Regions from separate parts of the Anaerostipes stercorihominis genome, predicted to be linked through region 1. Evidence: predicted binding sites of a transcription regulator. Region 1 holds the regulator's gene; each other region holds the start of a gene.

What was found. The regulator Rex, encoded in region 1, represses fermentation and respiration genes when NADH is low (regulators of the CRP and FNR family bind a similar motif). The targets are predictions, from matches to a motif close to ATTGTTAANTANTTAACAAT.
Region 2: the regulator Rex is predicted to act here: its motif matches at 1,456-1,475, upstream of AC27EF_RS05610 (4Fe-4S dicluster domain-containing protein).
Region 3: the regulator Rex is predicted to act here: its motif matches at 2,400-2,419, upstream of AC27EF_RS10140 (NAD(P)-binding protein).

Annotation. Positions count from the first base shown of each region.
Region 1 covers NZ_BAAJCL010000005.1:17,890-22,486, forward strand. The annotation lists gene alr (alanine racemase) at 1-86, opposite strand, end outside; gene AC27EF_RS06840 (NAD(P)H-hydrate dehydratase) at 52-1,545, opposite strand; gene acpS (holo-ACP synthase) at 1,542-1,904, opposite strand; gene AC27EF_RS06850 (redox-sensing transcriptional repressor Rex) at 1,908-2,558, opposite strand; gene AC27EF_RS06855 (ABC-F family ATP-binding cassette domain-containing protein) at 2,779-4,597, shown strand, end outside.
Region 2 covers NZ_BAAJCL010000004.1:37,879-42,475, forward strand. The annotation lists gene AC27EF_RS05610 (4Fe-4S dicluster domain-containing protein) at 1-1,421, opposite strand, end outside; gene rpsI (30S ribosomal protein S9) at 1,778-2,170, opposite strand; gene rplM (50S ribosomal protein L13) at 2,192-2,626, opposite strand; gene AC27EF_RS05625 (AEC family transporter) at 2,786-3,727, opposite strand; gene truA (tRNA pseudouridine(38-40) synthase TruA) at 3,717-4,475, opposite strand; gene AC27EF_RS05635 (energy-coupling factor transporter transmembrane component T family protein) at 4,472-4,597, opposite strand, start outside.
Region 3 covers NZ_BAAJCL010000011.1:14,666-19,262, reverse strand. The annotation lists gene AC27EF_RS10155 (DUF5721 family protein) at 71-550, shown strand; gene AC27EF_RS10150 (DUF368 domain-containing protein) at 555-1,412, shown strand; gene AC27EF_RS10145 (DegV family protein) at 1,499-2,341, shown strand; gene AC27EF_RS10140 (NAD(P)-binding protein) at 2,586-4,418, shown strand; gene AC27EF_RS10135 ([FeFe] hydrogenase, group A) at 4,412-4,597, shown strand, end outside.

The DNA of each region.
Region 1 (4,597 bases):
GGTCCCACAATTCGTTTCACTTCTCTCATATTATGACAAATTGCATCCAAGTCAATCACTGCATGCACTCGATAATACTGATTCATGTCTTCCTCCTGTAACATCCTTTATGTGATCTAAAATATCTGACGCAATCATGCTGTAGGCTCCTTTTTCTTCCCTGGCAGCATCTCCCGCCAAACCATGAAGATATACGCCTCTCACAGCTGCCTGATTTGGTGTCATTCCAGAACCAAGCAGTCCTGTAATCATTCCTGCCAAAACATCTCCGCTGCCTCCGGTTGCCATTCCGTGATTGCCGCTTTGATTCATATACAACCGTTTTTCTTCTTCTGCAACAACCGTTGCGGCGTCTTTTAAAACAGCTGTAGCATGAAAAATTTCCGAAATGCGCTCTGCCATCCGGCAAAAATCTTCCTGAATTTCTTCTCTTGTTACTCCGAGAAGTCTGGCAGCCTCCAAAACATGCGGGGTCAGCACCAATCCATGAGCATATGATAGATTCATTCGGTAACGGCTGATCAGATTCAATCCGTCGGCATCAATTACAAGCGGTACTTTCCCGTATTCCAAAAGAAATTGAAGCATCTCTTTTGCATCATCCGAAATACCGATTCCCGGTCCAAACAAAACACAATCACACCAGGATAAAGCTTCTTTGATTTCTTTATATTCTCCAAACAGACATTCCGGCAATCTCGTCTGAAGTACTCTGCGGTTTTCTCTGTGAGACAAGACCTTCACCAGCCCTGCGCCCATTCTAAGTACTGCCTCCGCTGCAAAGCAGGCGGCGCCTGACATTGTTTCATTGCCCGCAATGACCAGTACCTTTCCGTAAGTTCCCTTGTTGGAATAATTTTCTCTTTTGGGCATGAGATTCCGAGGATTTTCAAGCGTAAATGCCGTGGCATATTTTTGTATCGTTTGGTCATGAAAACCGATGGATGCCAATCTTGTATCTCCACAATAATCTCTCCCCGGATACAGCAAATGACCTCTCTTGAATCCGCCGAACGTCACGGTAGCATCCGCACGAACGGCACATCCCATAATTTTTCCGGTATCCCCATGAATCCCGGAAGGAATATCAATCGAGAGAACCCTCTTCCCTGAAACATTGATCTGCTCAATGATCTCTTCATATTCCCCTTTGATTTCTCTTGTCAGTCCCACTCCGAAAATTCCTTCAATCAACAGATCGTAAGAAGCAATCTCTGCCTGCCGCAAAAATTGATATCCGAGATTCTCTAAAATTTTCAACTGTAATTTCAGATCCTCCGATGCTTTTTCCAAATTCCCAACAATCATAACATCCACTGAATATTGTTGTTCCAAAAGAATTCTGGCTGTGGCCAATGCATCGCCGCCATTATTTCCAATTCCCGCAATCACCAAAATTCTGGCATCTCCATTTACGCAGGACATTGCACACTCAGCTACAGCTTGGGAGGCCCTCTCCATCAAAACCAGTCCGGGAATTTTAATTTTATGAATGGTTTCCCGATCAATATCCTGCATTTCCTGACTTTTCAATACATATTTCATTGTCGTTCTCCTATTACAAAGGCCTGTACCAATGCTTCCGTATTGGTAATGGAAACATGGATTTGTTCAATTCCAAGTTTTTGTGCCATTTCTTTTGCACGTCCACAAAGGCACACAAACGGCGCGCCTTTCTTGTCTCTTAAAACTTCAATCTCAAACGGTTCTACACCGAAAAAGCCGGTTCCAAATACTTTGGAAACGGCTTCTTTTACAGCAAAATTGCCGGCTAAAGTCGCAGCATTATTCTTTGCACAAACTAATTCTTTGGTTGTAAAAATTCTTTTGAGACCACTTTGTCTTGAAAGCATTGCTCTGATTCGCTCAATTTCCACAAGATCCGTTCCAATTCCGATGATCATCGTTTACATCTCACTCTCTTCCCGATTGTGAATATTGTAAGTCAGCGTCATCAGGCTTTCTGCCAAATGTACATTCTCCACCGTAACATTTTCCGGAAGATGCAAATCAATTGGGGCGAAATTCCAAAATCCTTTGATTCCCCATTCCGCCATCTTCCGGGCAATTCCCGGCGCCTGATCCTTCGGAATGGTGAGCGCTGCAATTTTAATATCATGGGTCTTAATAAAATTCTCCAATTCGTCCGTATCAAGAACTTTAACTCCCCGAACGGAAATTCCAATCAATTTTGGATTCACATCAAACAATGCCATCACCTTATATCCGTAATCTTCATTAAAAGACTGATAGTTGGCAAGAGCCTGCCCAAGATTTCCTGCTCCGACAATAATCATATCATTGCGCTGATCAAGCCCCAGAATCTTTCCGATCTCTGTATACAAATTGTCAACATTATATCCGTAGCCCTGCTGCCCAAATCCTCCAAAATTATTCAAATCCTGACGAATCTGGGACGCAGTTACCATCATCTGCTCACTTAACTCTTTTGAGGAAATTCTAGTGATATTTTTTGCCTTCAACGCGCCAAGATAGCGAAAATACCGTGGCAGGCGCTTTATAACTGCGGATGAAATATTCTTATCTGCGTTTCCCATCTGATTCCTCCAAACATTTATTCTGTTTCTATTATATAAGATTGTCTAATATCTGTCAATCTTTCTGCCATGAATCTATCCAAAATTTCTTGAACACTTCTACAGATTTTCAGTCTTTCGGAGGAAATGCCTTTTATTTTAGAGAAAAATATGATATTCTGAAAAATAGTGTCAATTACAACAAATCGTTGTAATATCTTATTTTTGAAAGGAGTTTTCTATGATTTTATCATGCCAGAATCTCTGCAAAACATTTGTCGAAAAGCCAGTTCTCAAAAATGTATCTTTTCATTTAAATGAAAATGACCGCCTGGCAATTATCGGATATAACGGTGCCGGAAAATCTACACTCTTAAAAATTTTAATTGGAGAACTTGGGGCAGACGAAGGCAATATTTCTATAAAAAAAGATACTTCCATCGGTTATCTTGCCCAACATCAGGAACATCAATTCCATCATACCATTTTTGACGAATTGCTTTCTGTTAAAAAGGATGTTATTTTGTTGGATGAAAAAATGCGCAGATATGAGCAGGAGATGAAAGATTTAACAGGAGATGCCCTGGAACAAAAAATGAATCAATACACGCAGGCTACCCACCAATTTGAACAGATGAATGGCTTTGCCTATAAAAGTGAGATCACCGGAATATTAAAAGGTCTTGGATTCTCAGAAGAAGATTTTAACAAACAGATCAACACCCTTTCCGGCGGACAAAGAACGCGTGTTGCACTGGGAAAACTGCTTCTGAAAAATCCAGATGTACTTTTGTTGGATGAACCGACAAACCATTTGGATGTCGCATCCATTCGATGGCTGGAAACTTATCTTTCTCATTATAAAGGCGCCGTCATCATCGTTTCTCATGACCGCTATTTTCTAGACAAAATTGTCAATAAGGTTATGGAAATTGAGTTTGGTAAATCCATGCTTTTTGATGGAAACTATACAGCATTTATTGAAAAACGAAATCAAATCAAAGCAATTCGGCTGAAAGAATATAAAAACCAGCAGCAGGAAATAAAACATCAGCAAGAAGTCATCCAGAAATTAAAGCGATTCAATCGGGAGAAATCCATCCGCAGAGCTGAGAGCAGAGAAAAAGCTTTAGAAAAAATCGAAGTTCTGGAAAAACCTATGGACTATAACGCTGACATGCGCCTTTCCATTGAGCCGGAAACGATCAGCGGAAACGATGTCTTAAGTTTAAAAGATGTCGCTAAATCTTTTAATTCAAAATCTTTATTTCAAAAAATCAGCGCTGACATTTTTCGGGGAGAACGGGTTGCACTGATTGGTCCAAACGGAACCGGAAAAACTACCCTGTTAAAAATCATCTGTAAAAAGGTCAGAAAAAATGAGGGGATCATCCAACTCGGCGCCGGTGTCACCATCGGATATTACGATCAGGCTCAGGATAATTTAGATTCATCCAAAACTATTTTTGACGAAATTTCTGATTCTTATCCTGATCTGACCAATACAAAAATCAGAAATACCCTGGCAGCGTTTCTATTTTACGGAGAAGATGTGTTTCGTCCGATTTCTTCTTTAAGCGGCGGAGAAAAAGGTCGTGTATCCCTTGCAAAATTGATGCTCTCCCATGCAAATTTTTTGATTCTTGACGAACCTACCAATCATTTAGATATTCATTCCAAAGAAATTTTGGAAACTGCAATGAATGCCTATACCGGTACAATCTTGTATGTATCGCATGACCGTTACTTTATAAACAAAACCGCAACCAGAGTTTTGGAAATTTCCGATCACGGATTGAATTCTTATCCAGGCAACTATCAGGATTATCTCCTCCAAAAGGAAAAAGAGAACAACACAAAACAGGAAGAAGCTCCAAAACCGGAAACAGTTACTGCATCAAAAGTCAGCTGGCAGCAGCAAAAAGAAGAACAGGCCAAACAGCGAAAAAAAGAGAATCGCTTAAAAAAAGTGGAGGAAGAAATTTCCAAGCTGGAAGAAACACAGGAACATTTAAATCTGCAAATGTCTTTGCCAGAAAACTCCACAAACTCTAAAAAAC
Region 2 (4,597 bases), on a different contig from region 1:
ATATCATAACGTTTTAAATTCTCTGTGATCTTTCGGTCATCGGCAGACTTAATCAGATTTTCACGAACTTTTTTGGATTTTATGATTTCTGCATGCCGGCTCGGTCCTCCAACACAACCGCCTTCACATGCCATTCCTTCAATAAAGTCTTCCGGAAGTCTTCCTGCCTTTAAGAACATTAACGCTTTTTTGCATTCTGCTGCTCCGTTAGCTTTGCACACTTTTATGTCCTCTTCCTGTTGGGTTTCTTTCAGGTACTCTAAAACAGAATCTGTCACTCCGCCGGAATTTCCATAGAATTTTCCAAAAATACTGGAATCCTGATATGTATTTTCTGCCGGTTCCAACTCAACCTCTTTTGCACGGAAAATTGCCTGAATTTCATTGTAATTTAAAGCATAGTCTGCATTTCCTTCGATCTTCTGATCCGCAACTTCGGATTTTTTTGCCACACATGGTCCGATAAATACAGTAACTGCTTCCGGATCTTTTGCTTTTATCATTCTGGATACTGCACACATTGGAGATACGGTTGTGGAAATCTGATCTGCCAATTCCGGATAATGCTTACGAATCATGTTAACAAAGCCCGGACAGCAAGATGTTGTCTTTTTCTCTCCGGCTCTGTAGGCTTCCAGCCATTCTTCTGCTTCACTGCAGGTTGTCATATCTCCTCCGAGCCCTGCTTCTACCAGATCCTCAAATCCTACTTTTTTCACAGCCTGTCTCCAGCTTTCCATGGTAATATCTTTTCCAAACTGTCCCTCTGTTGCCGGCGCCAAGATTCCATATACCCTTTTCCCATCTTTCAGCGCATTCACAACATCAACAATCCATGACTTTGTTCCAATTGCACCAAACGGACATTTTAACGCACACTGCCCACAGCGAATACATTTTTCTTCATCAATCACCGTAATACCGTATTCATCATAAGAAATTGCATCTACCGGGCAACTGTCTTTACAAGGTCTGGACAGATGCGCAATGGCATGATACGGACAAGCCTTTGCACACATACCGCACTCTTTACATTTTGCTGCGTCAATCTCAGACTTTTTATTTCCGGCTTCAATTGCGCCAAAGCGGCAGGCCTTGATACAATCTTTTCCAAGACAATTCTGACAATTATTTGTTACAACATAACTGGAAATCGGACAGTCTGCACAGGCAGATTTAATGACTTGAATAATATTTCCATCATCTTCTGCTCCCGGAGCTTTTCCCTCTGCAAGCCGGATTCTCTGACGAATAATCTCTCGTTCTTTGTAAATACAGCAGCGAAATGTCGGTGTCGGTCCTGGAATCATCTGTTCCGGAATGAAATCCCGCTCCTCTTCCAGAATTCCGGCAAAAGCCATTCTTGCCACAAGATACAATACATCTTTTTTCAAACTGTTGATACTTGTTTTGTCGTACATAATGTTTACCCTTCCTTTTATGCGCGCCTAACACATTGTTATTTTTTTATCTATCTGCATTATAACAAAAAAAAATCTTTTTCTCTACAATGCTCAAAGAAAAGTACAAAATTTTTATAATTTTATAACTTTTCCATAGATTCCCACATTATATTCCTCAATTGTCCGTGTACAAAATACAGTTATTGTTAAAAGAAAGACACAGAAGGAAAATGCCACTGATTTTCTCTTCATCCACGCTATGACTCTCCATTCCTCATAGATTCGTTTTCTGGTTTACATAACAAAGCTCCCCAGAACCGAAGTCCTGAGGAGTGGAAAATTCTTTTTGAAATTGTACGTTCCGAAACGCAGCATTAACGTTTAGAGAACTGTGGTGCACGACGTGCTTTTCTGAGACCCGGTTTCTTTCTTTCTTTCATTCTCGGATCTCTTGTTAAGAATCCTGCTTTTTTCAGTGTTAAACGGAAATCTCCGTCTACCTGTAATAAAGCTCTGGAAATACCATGACGGATCGCTCCTGCCTGTCCTGTAAATCCACCACCATGAACATTTACCAACACATCATATTTATCAAGAGTATCTGTAGCAACCAATGGCTGACGTACTACTACTTTTAATGTCTCTAATCCAAGATATTCATCAATATCTCTCTTATTGATTGTGATTTTACCTGTTCCAGGTACTAAATATACTCTGGCAACACTATGTTTTCTTCTACCAGTTCCATAATATTTTGCTGTAGCCACTTCTTCGTCCTCCTTCTAAAATTAATATTTGATCTCTAATGCTTTCGGCTGCTGAGCCTGATTCTTATGCTCCGGACCTGCATATACATGAAGCTTCTTAATCATCTTTCTTCCTAAAGGACCTTTTGGAAGCATACCCTTTACAGCAAGATAAATAACATCTTCAGGTTTCTTAGCTAATTTTTCTTTTAATGTCTGCTCTTTCATTCCGCCAACATAATCTGAATGATGATAATAGATCTTCTGATCCATTTTCTTTCCTGTCACTTTGATCTTATCAGCATTCACTACGATCACATGATCACCTGCATCCATATGAGGTGTGTAAATCGGTTTATTCTTTCCTCTTAAGATTTTTGCAATCTCAGATGCTAAACGTCCTAATGTATGTCCTGTAGCATCAACTACATACCATTCTCTTTCAATTGTTGATGGGCTGGCCATAAAACTTTTCATGGTGTTCCTCCTTAAAATTCTCTCAATCAATGTGTCTATATAAAATACTCCCACCGGGGCTTTGGGGTAGTATTCTCTCTTATGTCACAGTTTTATATTATATAACACGCAGTCGGGTGTGTCAAGATACAATCCATCGAATTTTATCGTTTTTTTCTGTCAGATCAGGTATGTCACAACTGGCAGGGTAATCAGGGAAAGCAGGGTTGTCAGTGCGATCCCTCGACTGCATATTGAGCTGTCCAGACCATAATCCACTGCCAGCATCACAGGCATACTTCCATTGGGCATTCCAAACATCAGCACCATAATTCCCGACAATACAGGAGGAAGATTCATCTGTCCGAGAATGAGAGCAGCGCCGGCGGGAATGACCAGCATTTTCAGAAAACTAAACCGATACATTTTCCAATCTGTCACTACTGTTTGAAAAGGCATCTGTGCCAAAGATACTCCGGTCATAATCATAGACAACGGTACTGCTGCATTTCCCAGATTATCAAAAAAATCCACTGCCGGCGCCGGAATCGAAATTCCGGATGCAAATAAAATCAGAGAAAATAAACAGGCAGCCACTCCCGGATTTTGCAGTTTTCTCCACTGAAAAGAGATTTTGACTGCAACTCCCGCCTGACAAGCTTTTTCCTTTTCAAATAAATAAATTCCGTAAGTATAAAATAATACATTATAAACCAGAGTATACAACGCTACATAAAAAACAGCTCCTTTTCCGTATAATTCCTGTATCAACGGAATCCCCATAAATCCCAGGTTAGAGAAAATGAACATAACAGAATATATGTTTTTTTGATTCTCTTTCACTCCCAGCACTCTCACAAAGACCGGGCTTAGTACAATCAAAATCAGAAATAAAATAACTGCCATCAGCAAATTCATTAAAACCAACTCCCAGTCCCCTTTTCCCTCTGCACCGGTAACGCCGGATATAATCAAAGCCGGATTAAATATATTCACAATCAATCCCGATATCTGACCTGCACCTGCATCCGTAATCCATTTTTTTCGATAACTAAAACTCCCAATCAGCATAAATCCGAACAGTACTAATAGTTTTTGAAAAATAATCCAGCTATTCTCCATCTCGCATATCCTCCGGATATTGAATTTGTATTAAAGTTAATCCTTTTGCGGGAAGCTTCGGTCCCGGTGTTACTCTCTCCCTGGAGTCTAAAATTTGTTTTACCCATATGGGATCTTTTTTTCCCCGTCCAATCTCCAAAAGTGTTCCTGCCATCAACCGAACCATATTATAAAGAAATCCGCTTCCCATAACCCTCATGATAAGATAATTTTTCTGCCGAGTCACAGAACATTCATAGATCTCCCGCACATACGATGTAACCTGAGCCTTACTGCTGCACATACTGATAAAACAATGCTCTCCCTCAAAATACTTTGCGGCTTCATTCATGCGATCCACATCCAGCGGAACATATACGAAATGATGATAACGGCTGGTCACCGGATTGTCGTAAGGCGCATTATAAAAAGTGTACTCGTAGATCTTTTTCGTATCCTGAAATCTTGGATGATAATCCGGAGGCACTTCCATTGAACTTTGAATGACAATATCTTTCGGAAGACGTGCATTGAGAGCTTTCGCCATTTTTTCTCCCGGAATCCTGCTTTCTGTGTCAAAAACTGCTACATTTCCAAGCGCATGGACTCCGGAATCGGTCCTGCTGGCTCCAATCACCTGAATCTCTTCCCCCAAAAGCGCAGACAGCTCCCGATTTAAAACCCCTTCAATGGTAACTGCCTGAGGCTGTATCTGCCATCCGCAATAATTTGTCCCGTCATAGGCAACCACCAGTTTCATTCGCTTCATGAAAACCTCCAAGAACAGAAAAATGAGAGATACACCATCACTGCAAAAAATAGAATCAAAAAAATATAAGCGCACACATCTCTCGTTTCATAGCGCAGCGGATAAAGCTTTGTCCTGCCTTC
Region 3 (4,597 bases), on a different contig from region 1:
GGAACACTCTGCATTGGCAAGTGTTCCTTTTCACAGTTTATTCATTGATACAAGAGGAAAGGAGTGGAGCATGGTCTTACTGGAGATAGAGCAGATTAAGAAGTTTATGGCGGGATTTCTTGGCGGAAATTTATTTGATGATTTTTTAATGAGAGAAGGAAAGTTAGCAATGAATATTGCATATGAATTTAATGGAAGGGTTCTGAAAGAGTTTTATGATACGGAAGAATGGGAACAATATCAACAATATCCCTGTGTTCCGTGGGAGCAGGAAAAAGAAAAAGTTTTTGCTTTGATGAAGGGGAAAAAAACGCCGTTATCCTTTCAATTTGTGATGATGCTGAAACCGGACTTGATTCATGAGTTTTTAGAGAAGTATCGTTTGTCGGTCCGCGAGGAGGAAATTGCGGGTTTGTTTTTAAATATGATGTATGATCGGAAGCGTTTAAAATGTACTGGCGGCGTGTCCAGAAAAACATTTGTGATGGATCGGACGCTGGAAGAGGCGTGGGACCTGGAAGTCAAAAATCGTTTAAAGGAGCTGATGTAATTTTATGAAATTTTTTAAGCAGCTTTGTCAGGGAGCTCTCATTGGCATGGCAGGATTTATGCCCGGAGTCAGCGGAGGTACGCTGGCAGTTTCTATGGGGATCTACGATAAAATTCTTTATGCAGTAAATCATTTTACGAGAGCGCCAAAACAGAGTCTGCGAATTTTACTGCCGATTGCCATTGGCGGAGCGGCTGGACTGCTGGGACTGTCCTATGGACTTCGGGGGTTGTTTGAGAAGTTCCCGGTTCAGACCAATTTACTGTTTGCCGGTTTAATTCTCGGAGGAATTCCGGATCTGATCAGAACTGCCGGGAAAGAGAAGGCTTCCTTGGGAAATATTTTGCTGTTTCTTCTTTTTTTCGGAGTGATTGCAGGACTTCCATTTTTGGGAAACAATGGAACCAAGGTGGTGTTAGAGCCTGCAGCTTTGACGGCGTTTAAAATGTTTGGAATTGGAGTTTTGGCTGCGCTGACTATGGTTGTTCCTGGAGTCAGCGGGTCTGCCATTTTATTGGTAATGGGATATTATCAGCCGATTTTAAATGAGATGACAGATTGTATCAGTGGATTTTTTCAAATGGATTCCTGGTGGATGGTGCGGGGAATTCTGATTTTCGGACCGATGGCTCTCGGTATGGCGGCAGGGGTCATTTGGACGGCGTCTTTGATGGAATATTTATTGGAACATCAGCGTGGAAAGACTTATTGGGGAATTCTGGGTTTGGTTTTTGCATCGTCTGTAGGGATTTTCACAGAAATTGGAAAGTTTTCTGTTGATTTTTTCACAATCTTAACCGGGATAGCAGCCGTTGCGGCGGGAATTTTGTGGTCAGGCAAGATCGGAGAGAAAGAATCCTAGTTTCTGTATTTCTTTTTTGATCAGGGTATGATAGAATAAGTAGTAATCAATACTATATAAGAAAGTGTTTAAAAGGAGATACGATCATGAGTTTCCATATTGTGTGCGACAGCTGTACAGATTTAGTGAAAGAAGATTTTGACAGAGGATGTTATTCGTGGGTTCCTCTGACTTTGTTGGTAGACGGAGAAGAGATTGTTGATGATCAGACGTTTGATCAGGACGTTTTTTTAAAGAAAGTGGCGCAGAGCAGGGGTGAGGTGAAATCTGCATGTCCCGCACCGGAAAGTTATATGGACGCTTATCATAAAGCAGATGATATTTATGTTGTAACATTATCCGCAGAATTAAGCGGTTCCTATAACAGTGCAGTCTTGGGGAAAAATCTCTATGAAGAAGAACATGGAAAAAAGAACATTCATGTTTTCAATTCCAGAGGGGCGTCCACAACTCAGCTTTTAACGGCAAGAAAAATTTATGAATTGGCAGAGCAGGGGCTTTCTTTTTCTGAGGTGGTGGAAAAAACAGAAACATATATTACAGATCTCAGGACTTATTTTGTACTGGAGACATTAGAGGTGCTGAAACGAAACGGACGTCTTTCCAGACTGTCTGCAACGATTGCAGGCGCACTGAACATCAAGCCGGTTATGATTGGAACCAGAGAGGGCGTCATACAGAAAGCGGCGCAGGCCCGCGGAATTAAGAAGGCTTTGGCAAAAATGATAGATCATATAGCTCAGGAGAACGGAAGTTTAGAAGGTCATTCTATGGCAATTGCCCACTGTAATTGCCCGCAGAGAGCTGAGTATGTAAAAGAACTTGCAAAGAAGAATCTGAATATAGAAGATGTGTCGATCATTGATACAAAAGGGGTCAGTAGTCTGTATGCATGCGATGGAGGAATCATCGTGTCGTTTGAGGCGTAGGAGTCTATGGAGTACAAAGAAAGGGAGATGCCAATGGATGGATTGGCGTCTCCCTTTCTTTGTTATTATTTTAACGTTATTTTGCACAAAAATTGAAAAGATTGTCATGAAATTAACGTTAAAATTGCACAAAAATCGGTTGCGTTTCCAAGCTTTGAAAGTTATAATAATAAGAACTAAATTCTATTTTTGCTTTGCGAAAAAATAAGAACGGATGGCTCCGTTGTATAAAAGGAGGAAATGTATGAGTCGTTTAGAATTATGGACTCCGAATCAGGCTCAGCTGGTGGTTGAGGGACTGTATAAAGATTTGGAGCGAAGAATTGAATCCAGCCCTCCGGGATTATGTCCGGTTGATATGTCCAGAGCCTTTTTGGAGATTTGCCATGCCCAGAGCTGTGGAAAATGTGTGCCGTGCCGCGTAGGACTCGGACAATTAAAAAATTTAATTACGGATGTATTGGATGGGAAAGGAGATTTGAAGACTCTTGATTTAATTCAGGAGACGGCACAGTCTGTGATGGAATCAGCAGACTGTGCCATTGGTTATGAGGCGGCAAATATGGTGTATAAGGGAGTAATTGGATTCCGTGAGGATTATCTGGAGCACATTTTGCATCACCGTTGCTTAAGTACCTTAAAGCAGCCGGTTCCGTGTGTATCACGATGTCCGGCAAGAGTGGATATTCCGGGATACATTGCGTTGGTTCGGGAAGGAAGATATGAGGACGCCATTCGTCTGATTCGGAAGGATAATCCATTTCCGACAACCTGCGGATTCATTTGTGAACATCCTTGCGAGGCTTTGTGCAGAAGAAATATGATTGACGATGCAGTGAATATCAGAGGTTTGAAACGGATGGCAGCGGATGCGGCGGGATATGTGGCACCGCCGGAATGTGCGCCGTCTACCGGAAAAAATGTAGCGGTTGTGGGCGGAGGTCCGGGAGGATTAAGCGCCGCCTATTTTCTTCAGCTGATGGGGCATCAGGTTACGGTATATGAGATGCTTCCGAAACTGGGTGGAATGCTTCGCTATGGAATTCCAAATTACCGCCTTCCGAAAGAACGATTGGATGATGATATTCAGGCAATTTTAGATACGGGAGTACAGGTTGACTGCGGAAAAGTGATCGGAAAAGACTATTCCATTGCAGATTTGAAGGAACAATATGATGCTGTGTTAATTACCATTGGCGCCAGCACCGATAAGAAATTAGGTTTGGAAGGTGAAGATGCACAGGGTGTGATTTCGGCAGTGCAATTTCTTAGAAATGTCGGTCACGGTACACAGGATCATTTGGAAGGAAAAGAAGTTGCAGTAATTGGAGGCGGAAACGTTTCGATGGATGCAGTACGCACCGCAGTCCGGCTTGGAGCGAAAAAAGTCAGCATCGTTTACCGCAGAAGAGTGGCAGATATGACGGCGCTTCCGGATGAAATCCGCGGAGCAGAAGCGGAAGGAGTGGAAATCAGGACCTTGATGGCGCCTTCCAAAATTGAAAAAGATCAGGATGGCAATGTCAAGGGAATTTGGGTAACACCGCAAATGATTAGTGAAATTCAAGACGGAAGAGCCAGTGTAAAATCAACGGGAGAAAAGGATCAGCTGATTCCGTGTCAGTGTCTGATTGTTGCAATTGGGCAGGATATCGAGTATCAGCACTTTGAGGAAGCCGGAGTACCGGTTCAGCGGGGAAGAATCAACACGGAAAAATTCGGCGGTTTTGATAAGATGCCGGGGGTATTTGCCGGCGGGGACTGTGCTACGGGACCGTCTACGGTAATTTCTGCCATTGCGGCGGGAAAAGTAATCGCTGCCAATATTGACGAATATCTAGGATATCATCATGAAATTACTTCCGGAGTCTTGGTTCCGGAACCGAAAGCCGAAGATAAACCGTCTTGTGGAAGAGTGAATCTGACAGAAAGAGAGGCGGGAGAGAGAGTTCTTGATTTTGAAGGCGTAGAAAATTGTATGACGAAGAGGGAAGCCTGTCAGGAGGCATCCAGATGTCTGCGCTGCGACCACTTTGGCTTTGGCGTTTTTAAAGGAGGGAGGGATATGAAATGGTAAATATCACCATCGACCATAGAAAGGTTTCAGTGCCGGAAGGTACGACAATTATGGATGCGGCTGCATTGTTAAATATTACAATTCCGAGACTTTGTTTTTTGAAAGATATCAACGAGATTGGCGCGTGCCGTGTTTGCGTGGTGGAAGTTCAGGGGCAGAACCGGCTGGTGACTTCCTGC